DNA from 2 places in the Pseudoalteromonas sp. BSi20439 genome. Region 1 is predicted to be linked to the other one. Evidence: predicted binding sites of a transcription regulator. Region 1 holds the regulator's gene; the other holds the start of a gene.
The links. The regulator sigma-54, encoded in region 1, starts transcription at its own class of promoters, with help from an activator protein. The targets are predictions, from matches to a motif close to GTTGGCACGNNNNTNGNNT.
Positions count from the first base shown of each region.

Region 1 (5,379 bases):
TCAGCCAAAGGACTCGGCATGACCGCTATTATAGATGGTAACCAACAATTATCTGGTTTGTTTACCGATGGTGATTTACGCCGTATTTTAGAGCAACGTGTTGATATACACAGCACAGAAATTAATGTTGTGATGACTAAATCATGCACAACAGCCACACAAGACATGCTCGCGGCTGAAGCACTGAACATTATGGAACAAAAACGTATTAATGGTTTAATTGTGATTAATGAGCATAATCAGCCCATTGGCGCACTAAATATGCAAGACTTACTAAAAGCGGGAGTGCTATAAATGCAGTTTGAAGATCTTTACCAACCGTTAAGTGATGATGCAAAAGCGCGCGCCAAAAAAATAAAATTATTAATTTGCGACATTGATGGTGTGTTTTCTGATGGGCGTATTTATCTTGGTAACCAAGGTGAAGAGCTCAAAGCATTTAATACCAAAGACGGATTTGGCATTAAAGCCCTTATTAATAGTGGTTTTGAAGTTGCCGTGATCACAGGTCGTCACTCACAAATAGTTCAACAACGTATGAGTAGTTTAACCGTACAACATATATACCAAGGCCAAGAAGACAAACTCATCGCCTATCAAGAATTAAAACAAAAATTAGCGCTTAGCGATGAGCAAATTGCCTACATAGGCGACGATGGCCCTGATATGCCAGTAATGGAAAAAGTCGGGTTTGCAGTAGCCGTGAACGACGCCCACCCGCTGATTAAACGTTTATCGCATTATGTTACTCAGCTGCCTGGCGGCTTTGGCGCAGTAAGAGAGTTAACAGACTTACTAATGCTTGAAAACAATAAGCCACTTACCAGCCAAGGAACCAGTTCATGAATGTGGCGCGCATTATACTGAGCGTTTTATTCATAAGCTGTATGGTTTGGCTTTGGTATCCTTACTTTACTCAGGTAGATATTGTTGCGGATGAACAAACTCAAGTTATTGCTAGACCCGATTATACCGCGATTGAGCTAAAACAAACCGCTTACAATGATCAAGGTAAAGTAAGCCATAAAGTGACTGCGGTAAAAATGGAGTTATATCAACAACTCGGTTTTACCTTTTTTGAAAAACCTATATTTACGTTATATAACGAACAGCAAACATGGCGTATTAACGCTGATGAAGCCACCCTCTACGACGATCGGCAACTGGTGTTAGAGGGTAATGTGAAAGCGCTAAATTTAGTCGATAACGCAATGATCGATACGATCACAGCCGATAGCATCAATGTAGATATAAAACTACTCACTATGCAGTCACAGCAGCCAGTCGTTATTACAGGACCTAATTTAAAAATCATCGGTAAAGGCCTTGAAGCCGATTTAAAAACCGAAGTGATTAAACTTATTAACCATACGCGAACCCTATATTATGACCAATAACCTATTTAAAATTTTAATTGTTCCTTCACTACTGATTGCATTTCATAGCCATGCAGAGGAGGCCGTTGAAGCCCCTGTGGCTAATCAAATTTCAATTAGTGCTGACAGACAGGAAGGTCAATTAAAAGAAAACGTGGGCATTTTTGAAAAGAATGTTGAAATTATTCATGGTAATCGCCGCATTACCGCCGATCGTTTAGAAGTACATAAACGTGATGACTTAGGCGAGAATAAGCAACTTTTAATTGCCACAGGTAGCCCTGCTTACTTTGAAGAAACACAAGCTGATGGCACCATCATGAGCGCCAGTGCCAATGAAGTTCGCTATGATGTATCGCAACGTTTTTTAACCTTAATCGGTGATGCCAGCATCGCTCAAGCAGGTCAAAAAATTACCGCTAAAAGTATCACCTACGATATAGAGCAGCAGTTGATTAGCGCAGAAAAAGATGAAAATTCAACCGATCGTGTACACACCATTTTGGTGCCTGTTGAAAACAAAAAAGAAGACGATAAAGGCCAACCATGAGCACATTAAAAGCAGAGCTATTAGCAAAAAGCTATAAAGGCCGTGAAGTGGTGAAAAATGTTGGCCTAGAAGTCGAAGCTGGCAGTATTGTCGGTTTACTTGGCCCCAATGGCGCAGGTAAAACCACGACCTTTTACATGATTGTAGGGCTTGTACCGAGCGATAAAGGTAAAATATCAATAGATGATCAAGATATCACTTTATTACCAATGCACAGCCGAGCTCGCCTAGGGATTGGTTACTTACCACAAGAATCATCGATTTTTAGAAAGCTGACGGTTTACCAAAACTTAATGGCTATTTTAGAAACACGTAAAGAGCTTAATAAACAACAACGTGAAGATACCTTAAATAATTTACTTGATGAATTTAGCATTCAGCATATTCGTGACAGCCAAGGTATGGCTCTGTCAGGCGGTGAACGCCGCCGTGTTGAAATTGCCCGGGCATTAGCAGCAAATCCTAAATTTATACTATTAGACGAACCCTTTGCAGGGGTTGATCCTATCTCTGTATTAGATATTAAAAAGATCATAGAGCATCTTAAAAATCGAGGGATTGGCGTATTGATCACAGATCACAACGTACGCGAAACACTTGATGTTTGTGAAAAAGCCTACATAGTTTCTCATGGGGAGTTAATTGCATCAGGCACTCCAGATTACGTATTAAACGATAAAACAGTACGCGATGTTTATTTGGGCGAGCAGTTCAAGCTCTAATATTTGTGTTATTCCACTAAGCATCTGCTAAGATTAATTATACTTAGGTCTGTTGACCTTTCAAGGTTGAATTTGCAGCAGTCTGTTTGGTATTTAGGCAAGGCAGAGCCTATGTGATGTGGTATTCCCCATAAATAGGCGATAACGCAGCATCAATGCCAAACAGGCGCTGGCCTTCGGGTTCTGCCTAGGGACGATTTACTTTTTGTTGCTCGGTTTTGACTTAGCCCACTAGGTTACAAACCTCGCGCCGCGATTAAACCGCCCCTAGTTTGAACAAATTTTAATCCGTAAAGGTCAACAGACCGTAATTTAAAAGGATTGTTAGAGATAAATGAGGCAATCATTACAGCTGCGCATGGGCCAGCAACTTACAATGACTCCACAGTTGCAACAAGCAATTCGCTTATTGCAGCTCAGTACATTGGATCTCCAGCAAGAAATTCAAGAAGCGCTCGATAGCAATCCCTTGCTTGAAGTTGAAGAACAAGATTACAGCGAAGATGCTGCGGGTAAAAACGAACAAAAAGCCGATAACGATGAATCAACGCTAAGTGCTTCAGCTGACGAAAAACCTAGCGAGTATGAGCAAGACAGCGGCGAAGCCATGAGCAAAGACACCATTAGCGATGATATGGCAATGGACGTTACATGGGATGAATACATGAGCGCAGCACCTGCCTCTTCATCGGGACCGATGCCTGAAGATGAATCAATTTATCAAGGCTCTTCAACTGAAACGCTGCATGAATATTTAATGTGGCAATTGCAACTGACGCCATTTAGTCCTACAGATGAAGCCATTGCGATTGCAATAGTAGAAGCCGTGGACGACTCAGGTATTTTAACCCTTAGCTGTGAAGAAATTTTAGAAAGCTTTAATCAAGAAAACGACGACGAAGATGAAGTTGAACTTGATGAAATAGAAGCGGTATTAAAGCGTATTCAATTATTTGATCCAGTAGGAATAGCCGCGCGTAGTTTACAAGAGTGTTTGTGTATTCAACTTAATCAATTTGATAAAGACACGCCTTTTTTAAACGAAACAAAAATGATTTTAACCGATCATATTGATTTACTAGCGGCACGTGATTATCGCACGTTAATGAAAAAAACTAAGCTCAAAGAAGATGAGCTTAAAGAGATCATGACGTTAATTCATACCCTTAGCCCAAAACCGGCAGACACTATTGTCAGAGAAGAGTCAGAGTATGTTATTCCTGATGTGTCGGTTAAAAAAATTAAAGGGCGTTGGGTGGTTGAACTAAACCCTGATAGCATGCCTAAAATTAGGGTAAACAGCCAATATGCGGCTATGTCACGTACTGTTAAATCAAGTGGTGATAGCCAGTTTATTCGCTCACACTTGCAAGAAGCAAAATGGTTTATAAAAAGTCTAGAAAGTAGAAACGACACGCTACTTAAAGTAACTAACTGTATTGTGCAACAGCAACAGGCCTTTTTTGAACATGGTCCTGAGGCGATGAAGCCTATGGTGCTTAATGATGTGGCAGAAATGGTAGAAATGCACGAATCGACTATTTCGCGTGTTACTACGCAAAAATACATGCATACACCACGGGGTATTTTTGAGCTTAAATATTTCTTTTCAAGCCATGTAAGCACTGAAAACGGTGGCGAATGTTCATCAACAGCAATTCGCGCATTAATTAAAAAATTAATCGCGGCAGAAAACTCAGCTAAACCATTGAGTGATAGTAAAATTGCAGATATATTGGCAGAGCAAGGAATTAAAGTAGCAAGGAGAACTATTGCAAAATATCGCGAATCTCTAGCTATTCCCCCGTCGAATCAACGAAAAAGTTTGATTTAAGGCGTACAACAAAGAGGAAAATGTTTATGCAACTGAACTTAACTGGTCGCCATGTAGATATTACTGACTCGCTTAGAGACTACGTAAATAGTAAATTTGCAAAGCTGCAGAGGCACACTGATCACATAACGAATGTGCATGTTATTCTCGATGTAGAAAAACTAAACCAAAAAGCTGAAGCAACCGTTCATGTTAGTGGCGCTGAAATTTTTGCCTCTACTGAACATCAAGATATGTATGCCGCTATAGACTCGCTGATTGACAAGCTAGATCGTCAAGTAATTAAACACAAAGAGAAACTTGCTCGACACTAACACTATGAAACTAAGCTCACTTATCTGTCAGGACTGCAGTAAAGCTGCGGTCCTTTTTAATAGTAAAAAAAGAATTTTAGAATTTATCAGTGAATTGGCTCACAATAAACTGCCCTATTTAACCCAACAAGATATTCTCAACGCGTTAACCGCTAGAGAAAAGCTAGGGAGCACAGGTATAGGCCGAGGAATTGCAATTCCACATGGTCGTATGAGTGGTGCACAAGAGCCTCTTGCACTTATACTGGTGAGCGAAACGGCTATTAATTTTGATGCGATAGATAACCGACCGGTCGACATTTTTGTTGCCTTAATTGTCCCCGACGGTGACAATCAACAGCATTTAAAGACCTTAGCTACCATTGCAGATAAGCTCAACGATAAAGAATTTTGTAAGCAATTACGGGCGGCAAAATCCGACAATGAGCTGTACCAAGTCATTGTCAGTCAACCGTAGTAACAATAAAGGGTGATAAATGGAATTAATAATTATAAGTGGTCGCTCAGGTTCTGGTAAATCTGTTGCGTTACGGGTTGTTGAGGATTTAGGTTATTATTGTGTAGATAATATTCCTTTAAATTT
Region 1 covers NZ_BADW01000055.1:41,353-46,731, reverse strand. Annotated here, with positions in the region: gene P20439_RS05405 (KpsF/GutQ family sugar-phosphate isomerase) at 1-294, shown strand, start outside; gene kdsC (3-deoxy-manno-octulosonate-8-phosphatase KdsC) at 295-846, shown strand; gene lptC (LPS export ABC transporter periplasmic protein LptC) at 843-1,397, shown strand; gene lptA (lipopolysaccharide transport periplasmic protein LptA) at 1,387-1,926, shown strand; gene lptB (LPS export ABC transporter ATP-binding protein) at 1,923-2,648, shown strand; gene P20439_RS05380 (RNA polymerase factor sigma-54) at 2,983-4,482, shown strand; gene hpf (ribosome hibernation promoting factor) at 4,509-4,796, shown strand; gene ptsN (PTS IIA-like nitrogen regulatory protein PtsN) at 4,801-5,253, shown strand; gene rapZ (RNase adapter RapZ) at 5,273-5,379, shown strand, end outside.

Region 2 (5,115 bases), on a different contig from region 1:
ATAGCAATGCCATTTAAAAACAAGCCAATAGTAAATCCAGCTTCAAAGCGAGGAGCGATCTGAGTTGAAACGTACACTGAACCGGTGTTTTCTCTTATAGTTTGGTTGGGCTCTGGTGATGTAATACTAATTTTAAACTTGACCGCTGTTTTAGTCGGTGAAGTATCAAGAATGTCAGTATTTGTTGCAGGCATGTTTAAGTGTTGGCTGGTGAGCTTAACCTCCTTGGCGCCAGGTTGAGGGGTATCTGAAAAAACCAGCACACCATTTTTGTCTTTCCATGCATAAATTTTTTTATTGCTTGCATGGCTATTAACACTTAACACTAAAGCTATTAATAGCAACAAAACCTTACCTACCATCCTGCCACCCTGCATTGTTTAAACTTACTTCACTTTAGTGTAGAACCGTTAAATTTGCCATAAAAAAAGCCCGCAAAGCGGGCTTAAAACACACATTATTTATCGGTTAATAAATTAACAGCTGTAGTACATTTCAAACTCAACTGGGTGAGTCGTCATGTTAAGTTTTTCAACTTCTTTTGACTTAAGTGCAATGTAAGCATCAATGAGGTCATTAGTGAATACGCCACCTTGGTTTAAGAACTCACGGTCTGCATCTAATGCCGCTAGTGCTTCATCTAGTGATGATGCCACAGTTGGAATTTCTGCTGCTTCTTCTGCTGGTAAGTCATATAAATCCTTATCCATGGCATCGCCAGGGTGGATTTTGTTTTTAATTCCGTCAAGGCCTGCCATAAGCATTGCAGAGAAAGCAAGGTATGGGTTAGCAGTTGGATCTGGGAAGCGTACTTCAATACGGCGACCTTTTGCAGATGGAACCACTGGAATACGGATTGACGCTGAACGGTTACGTGCAGAGTATGCAAGCATTACTGGTGCTTCAAAACCTGGCACTAAACGTTTGTACGAGTTAGTTGACGCGTTAGCAAAAGCGTTGATTGCTTTAGCATGTTTGATGATACCGCCAATGTAGTAAAGCGCGTCTTCAGAAAGGCCGCCGTACTTATCACCTGCGAATAAGTTTACGCCGTCTTTAGCTAAAGATTGGTGACAGTGCATACCAGAACCGTTATCACCAACAACAGGCTTAGGCATAAACGTTGCTGTCTTTCCGTATAAATGAGCCATGTTATGGATAACATATTTCATTTCTTGGATTTCATCTGCTTTTAAAACCATAGTGTTAAAGCGAGTTGCGATCTCGTTTTGACCGGCAGTCGCCACTTCGTGGTGATGCGCTTCAACAACTTGGCCCATTTCTTCTAACACTAAACATGTTGCAGAGCGCCAATCTTGGAAGTCATCTACTGGTGCAACTGGGAAGTAACCGCCTTTAACACCTGGACGGTGGCCTGTGTTGCCATCTGCATATTCTTTATCTGAGTTCCAAGCTGCTTGCTTAGAATCAATTTTATACATTGAACCTGACATGTCAGATTTGTATTTAACGTCGTCAAATACGAAAAATTCTGGTTCTGGACCGAATAAAACTGTGTCAGCAATACCGGTAGAACGCATGTACTCTTCAGCGCGTTTAGCTACTGAACGAGGGTCGCGCTCATAACCTTGTAATGTAGAAGGCTCAACCACGTCACAACGAACGATAAGTGTTGTTTCTTCTGTGAAAGGGTCAAGCTTGATTGAATCTGCATCAGGTAGTAGCACCATGTCTGATTCATTAATGCCTTTCCAGCCAGCAATTGAAGAACCGTCGAACATCTTTCCATCTTCAAAAAAGTCTTCATCAACTTGATGATGAGGAATAGAAACATGTTGCTCTTTACCTTTTGTGTCAGTAAAGCGTAAATCAATGAACTTAACGTCATTTTCTTTAATAAAATCTAAAACCGATTGTGACATGTGTCCTCCAACTATTGGGTTTTATTATTGCTGCTTAGATACTTTAAATACCTATAAGCTGATTTTGTGCCACTATTATAATTTGTTGTTTTTTATGTGAAAATATATAAACAGTATAAAGGCGGCATAGATTAAGCACTGTTTTGGTGCGTAATAATTCCAAAACGGTGCAACATTTACAGGGTTATAATTGCTTGCAAATTAATCACCTTAGACTAACACAAAGAAAATGCAAAATACGCAGTAAAGTCGCTTTAAATTAATCCAAAACCACCTTTTGAGATTAATTTATAAAAATTAATCATCAAAATTAATTATTTTAAAACAAAGAGTTAATTATTTTATTGCGAAAGTTTGAAATTTTATTTTGGATAAACTTTCATCCATTCCATTTATAGGGGATAATATGCGCCCTTTTAAATCCTATGCTGGGACATCTCGTGAAAGCGCAGGTGAGAACGTATAGCCCCTGCAGGATCAATGAGATTCAATTTCTCTGAGTGAACATATGAGTATCGAAAAGTTAAGAAATATAGCAATTATCGCCCACGTTGACCACGGTAAAACAACACTGGTTGATAAACTACTTGAGCAATCAGGTACATTAGAAACACGCGGCGGTAATGAAGAGCGCGTGATGGATTCAAACGACATTGAAAAAGAACGTGGTATTACCATTTTAGCGAAAAACACCGCTATCTCTTGGAATGATTACCATATCAATATCGTAGATACTCCTGGACACGCCGACTTCGGTGGTGAAGTTGAACGCGTACTTTCGATGGCTGACTCAGTACTACTACTTGTTGACGCTCAAGAAGGCCCAATGCCACAAACGCGTTTCGTAACGCAAAAGGCATTCGCGCAAGGCTTAAAGCCAATCGTTGTTATCAATAAAATTGATAAGCCAGGTGCTCGCCCTGATTGGGTTATGGATCAAATCTTTGATTTATTCGACAACCTAGGCGCAACTGATGAACAGTTAGACTTTAAAGTAATCTACGCATCAGCAATCAATGGTTGGGCTACATTAGATTTAGACGAAGCATCAGATAACATGGAACCTATGTTCAAGATGATCGTTGACGAAGTATCACCACCGGATGCAGATCCTGAAGGTGACTTCCAAATGCAGATTTCACAGCTTGATTACAACTCTTATAAAGGTGTAATTGGCATTGGTCGTATCAAACGCGGTTCAGTTGTACCTAACCAACAAGTTACGATTATTAGCGCTGACGGGTCTAAACGTAACGGTAAAATTGGTTCAGTACAAAGCTACTTAGGTCTTGAACGTATTGAAACTGATAAAGCTTACGCTGGTAACATCGTAACGGTAACGGGTCTTGGCGAGCTTAAGATTTCAGATACGCTTTGTTGTCCTAACAACGTTGAAGCATTACCTCCATTAAGTGTTGATGAGCCAACAGTAACGATGACGTTCTCTGTAAATAACTCACCTTTCTGTGGTAAAGAAGGTAAGTTTGTAACATCACGTAACATTCGTGAGCGTTTAGACAAAGAATTAGTACACAACGTTGCACTTCGCGTTGCAGATACAGATAACCCAGATAGCTTCCGTGTATCGGGTCGTGGTGAATTACACCTAGGTATCTTAATCGAGAACATGCGTCGTGAAGGTTATGAGTTAGCTGTATCTCGTCCAGAAGTTATCTTACGTACTGTTGATGGTGTGTTAGAAGAACCGTATGAAACACTAACTATTGACTGTGAAGAAGCGCACCAGGGTTCTATCATGGAGCAAATTGGTCTTCGTAAAGGTGAACTTACTGACATGGCCCCAGATGGTAAAGGCCGTATGCGTTTGGACTTTATGATCCCAAGCCGTGGCTTAATCGGTTTCCAAACTGAGTTCATGACATTAACGTCGGGTTCTGGTTTACTTTACCATACGTTCGATCACTACGGTCCGCACAAAGGTGGCGAGCTAGGTGTTCGTAAGAACGGCGTAATGATTGCAAACGCAACAGGTAAAGCACTTACTAACGCATTATTTAACTTACAAGAGCGCGGCCGTTTATTTATCGGTCACGGTGTTGAAGTTTATGAAGGTATGGTTATCGGTATTCATAGCCGTGATAACGACCTTACAGTTAACGCGCTTAAAGGTAAGCAACTTACTAACGTTCGTGCATCTGGTACAGATGAAGCACAAACACTTACACCAGCACTTAACTATTCACTTGAGCAAGCGCTTGAGTTTATTGCTGATGATGAGTTAGTAGAAGTTACACCTGAGAACATTCGTATTCGTAAGCGTCATTTAACTGAAAATGAGCGTAAACGTGCGGGTCGTGCTCCTAAGTCATAATCTATTAATTTAGAACAATGATTTTAAAAGCCGCTGTATTGCAAAATACAGCGGCTTTTTTGTGTTTGGAAACAAGCGCTGTTAGCTATAAGTCGTCAGCTGTCAGATTAGAACAGTGTTATTGGGTAGCTTGGTTGTTAATATGGCTATTGGGTGAAAGCCGCTAGACTTTATAAACCATGCAATACAATCTTTTCCTCTAAAAGCGCAGCGCCTCTATCCGCTTTGTAAATAATTTACTTAAAAAATCTTTTCACAAAGAGGAGAAAATGAGAAGTCAATGAGGAAGGGGCGAAACAATTGAAATGTAAGGCTGCTGAGTTTATTGGTAGGGTATTTTTTGTTGGGTTTCGCTTCGCTCAACCCAACCTACGTTTTCAATTACCTTATTGGAAATTACTTTTTGGCAGTAGAGTAATTTTGCCAAATACGCTGGCGTCTATAAATCCTCGGTTGCGGTCACCGTTCACTGGCTCTACTTCGTGTGAGCCCATGAAGTGTTCACGCACTTTGCTGCCGTCGTTATCGCAATATGCGAGCATAAAGCCGACTACTTGCTTTGGCGTTAATTTAAGCGGAGTGTTTTGTGCGCCTTGTTGATAATCATTCGGGTAGAGTTTTATTGCCACTTCCCACGTGATGTTATAGGGCGCGGTGGTATTGCGTTTCCAGTTACTAACTAAATGGTCGGTATATAAATGCGCTTTTTTATCAGGGCCATAATCGGCTGCTTGGTTATCAAGGCCAATATGATAGGCAAACGCGGTATGATTAAACTGATGATTACCACCCGATGCGTCACTATCTATAAACACTTCTAAGGCATCATCGTCCCAGTATTTATCCGTTGGATCTGGGTGAGTATCAATAAGCACATCATCACTAATGTCTGCTTGTAAA
Region 2 covers NZ_BADW01000223.1:40,120-45,234, forward strand. Annotated here, with positions in the region: gene P20439_RS17485 (DUF4124 domain-containing protein) at 1-362, opposite strand, end outside; gene glnA (glutamate--ammonia ligase) at 477-1,883, opposite strand; gene typA (translational GTPase TypA) at 2,392-4,215, shown strand; gene P20439_RS17500 (CBM9 family sugar-binding protein) at 4,602-5,115, opposite strand, start outside.
Region 2: the regulator sigma-54 is predicted to act here: its motif matches at 1,939-1,957, upstream of glnA (glutamate--ammonia ligase).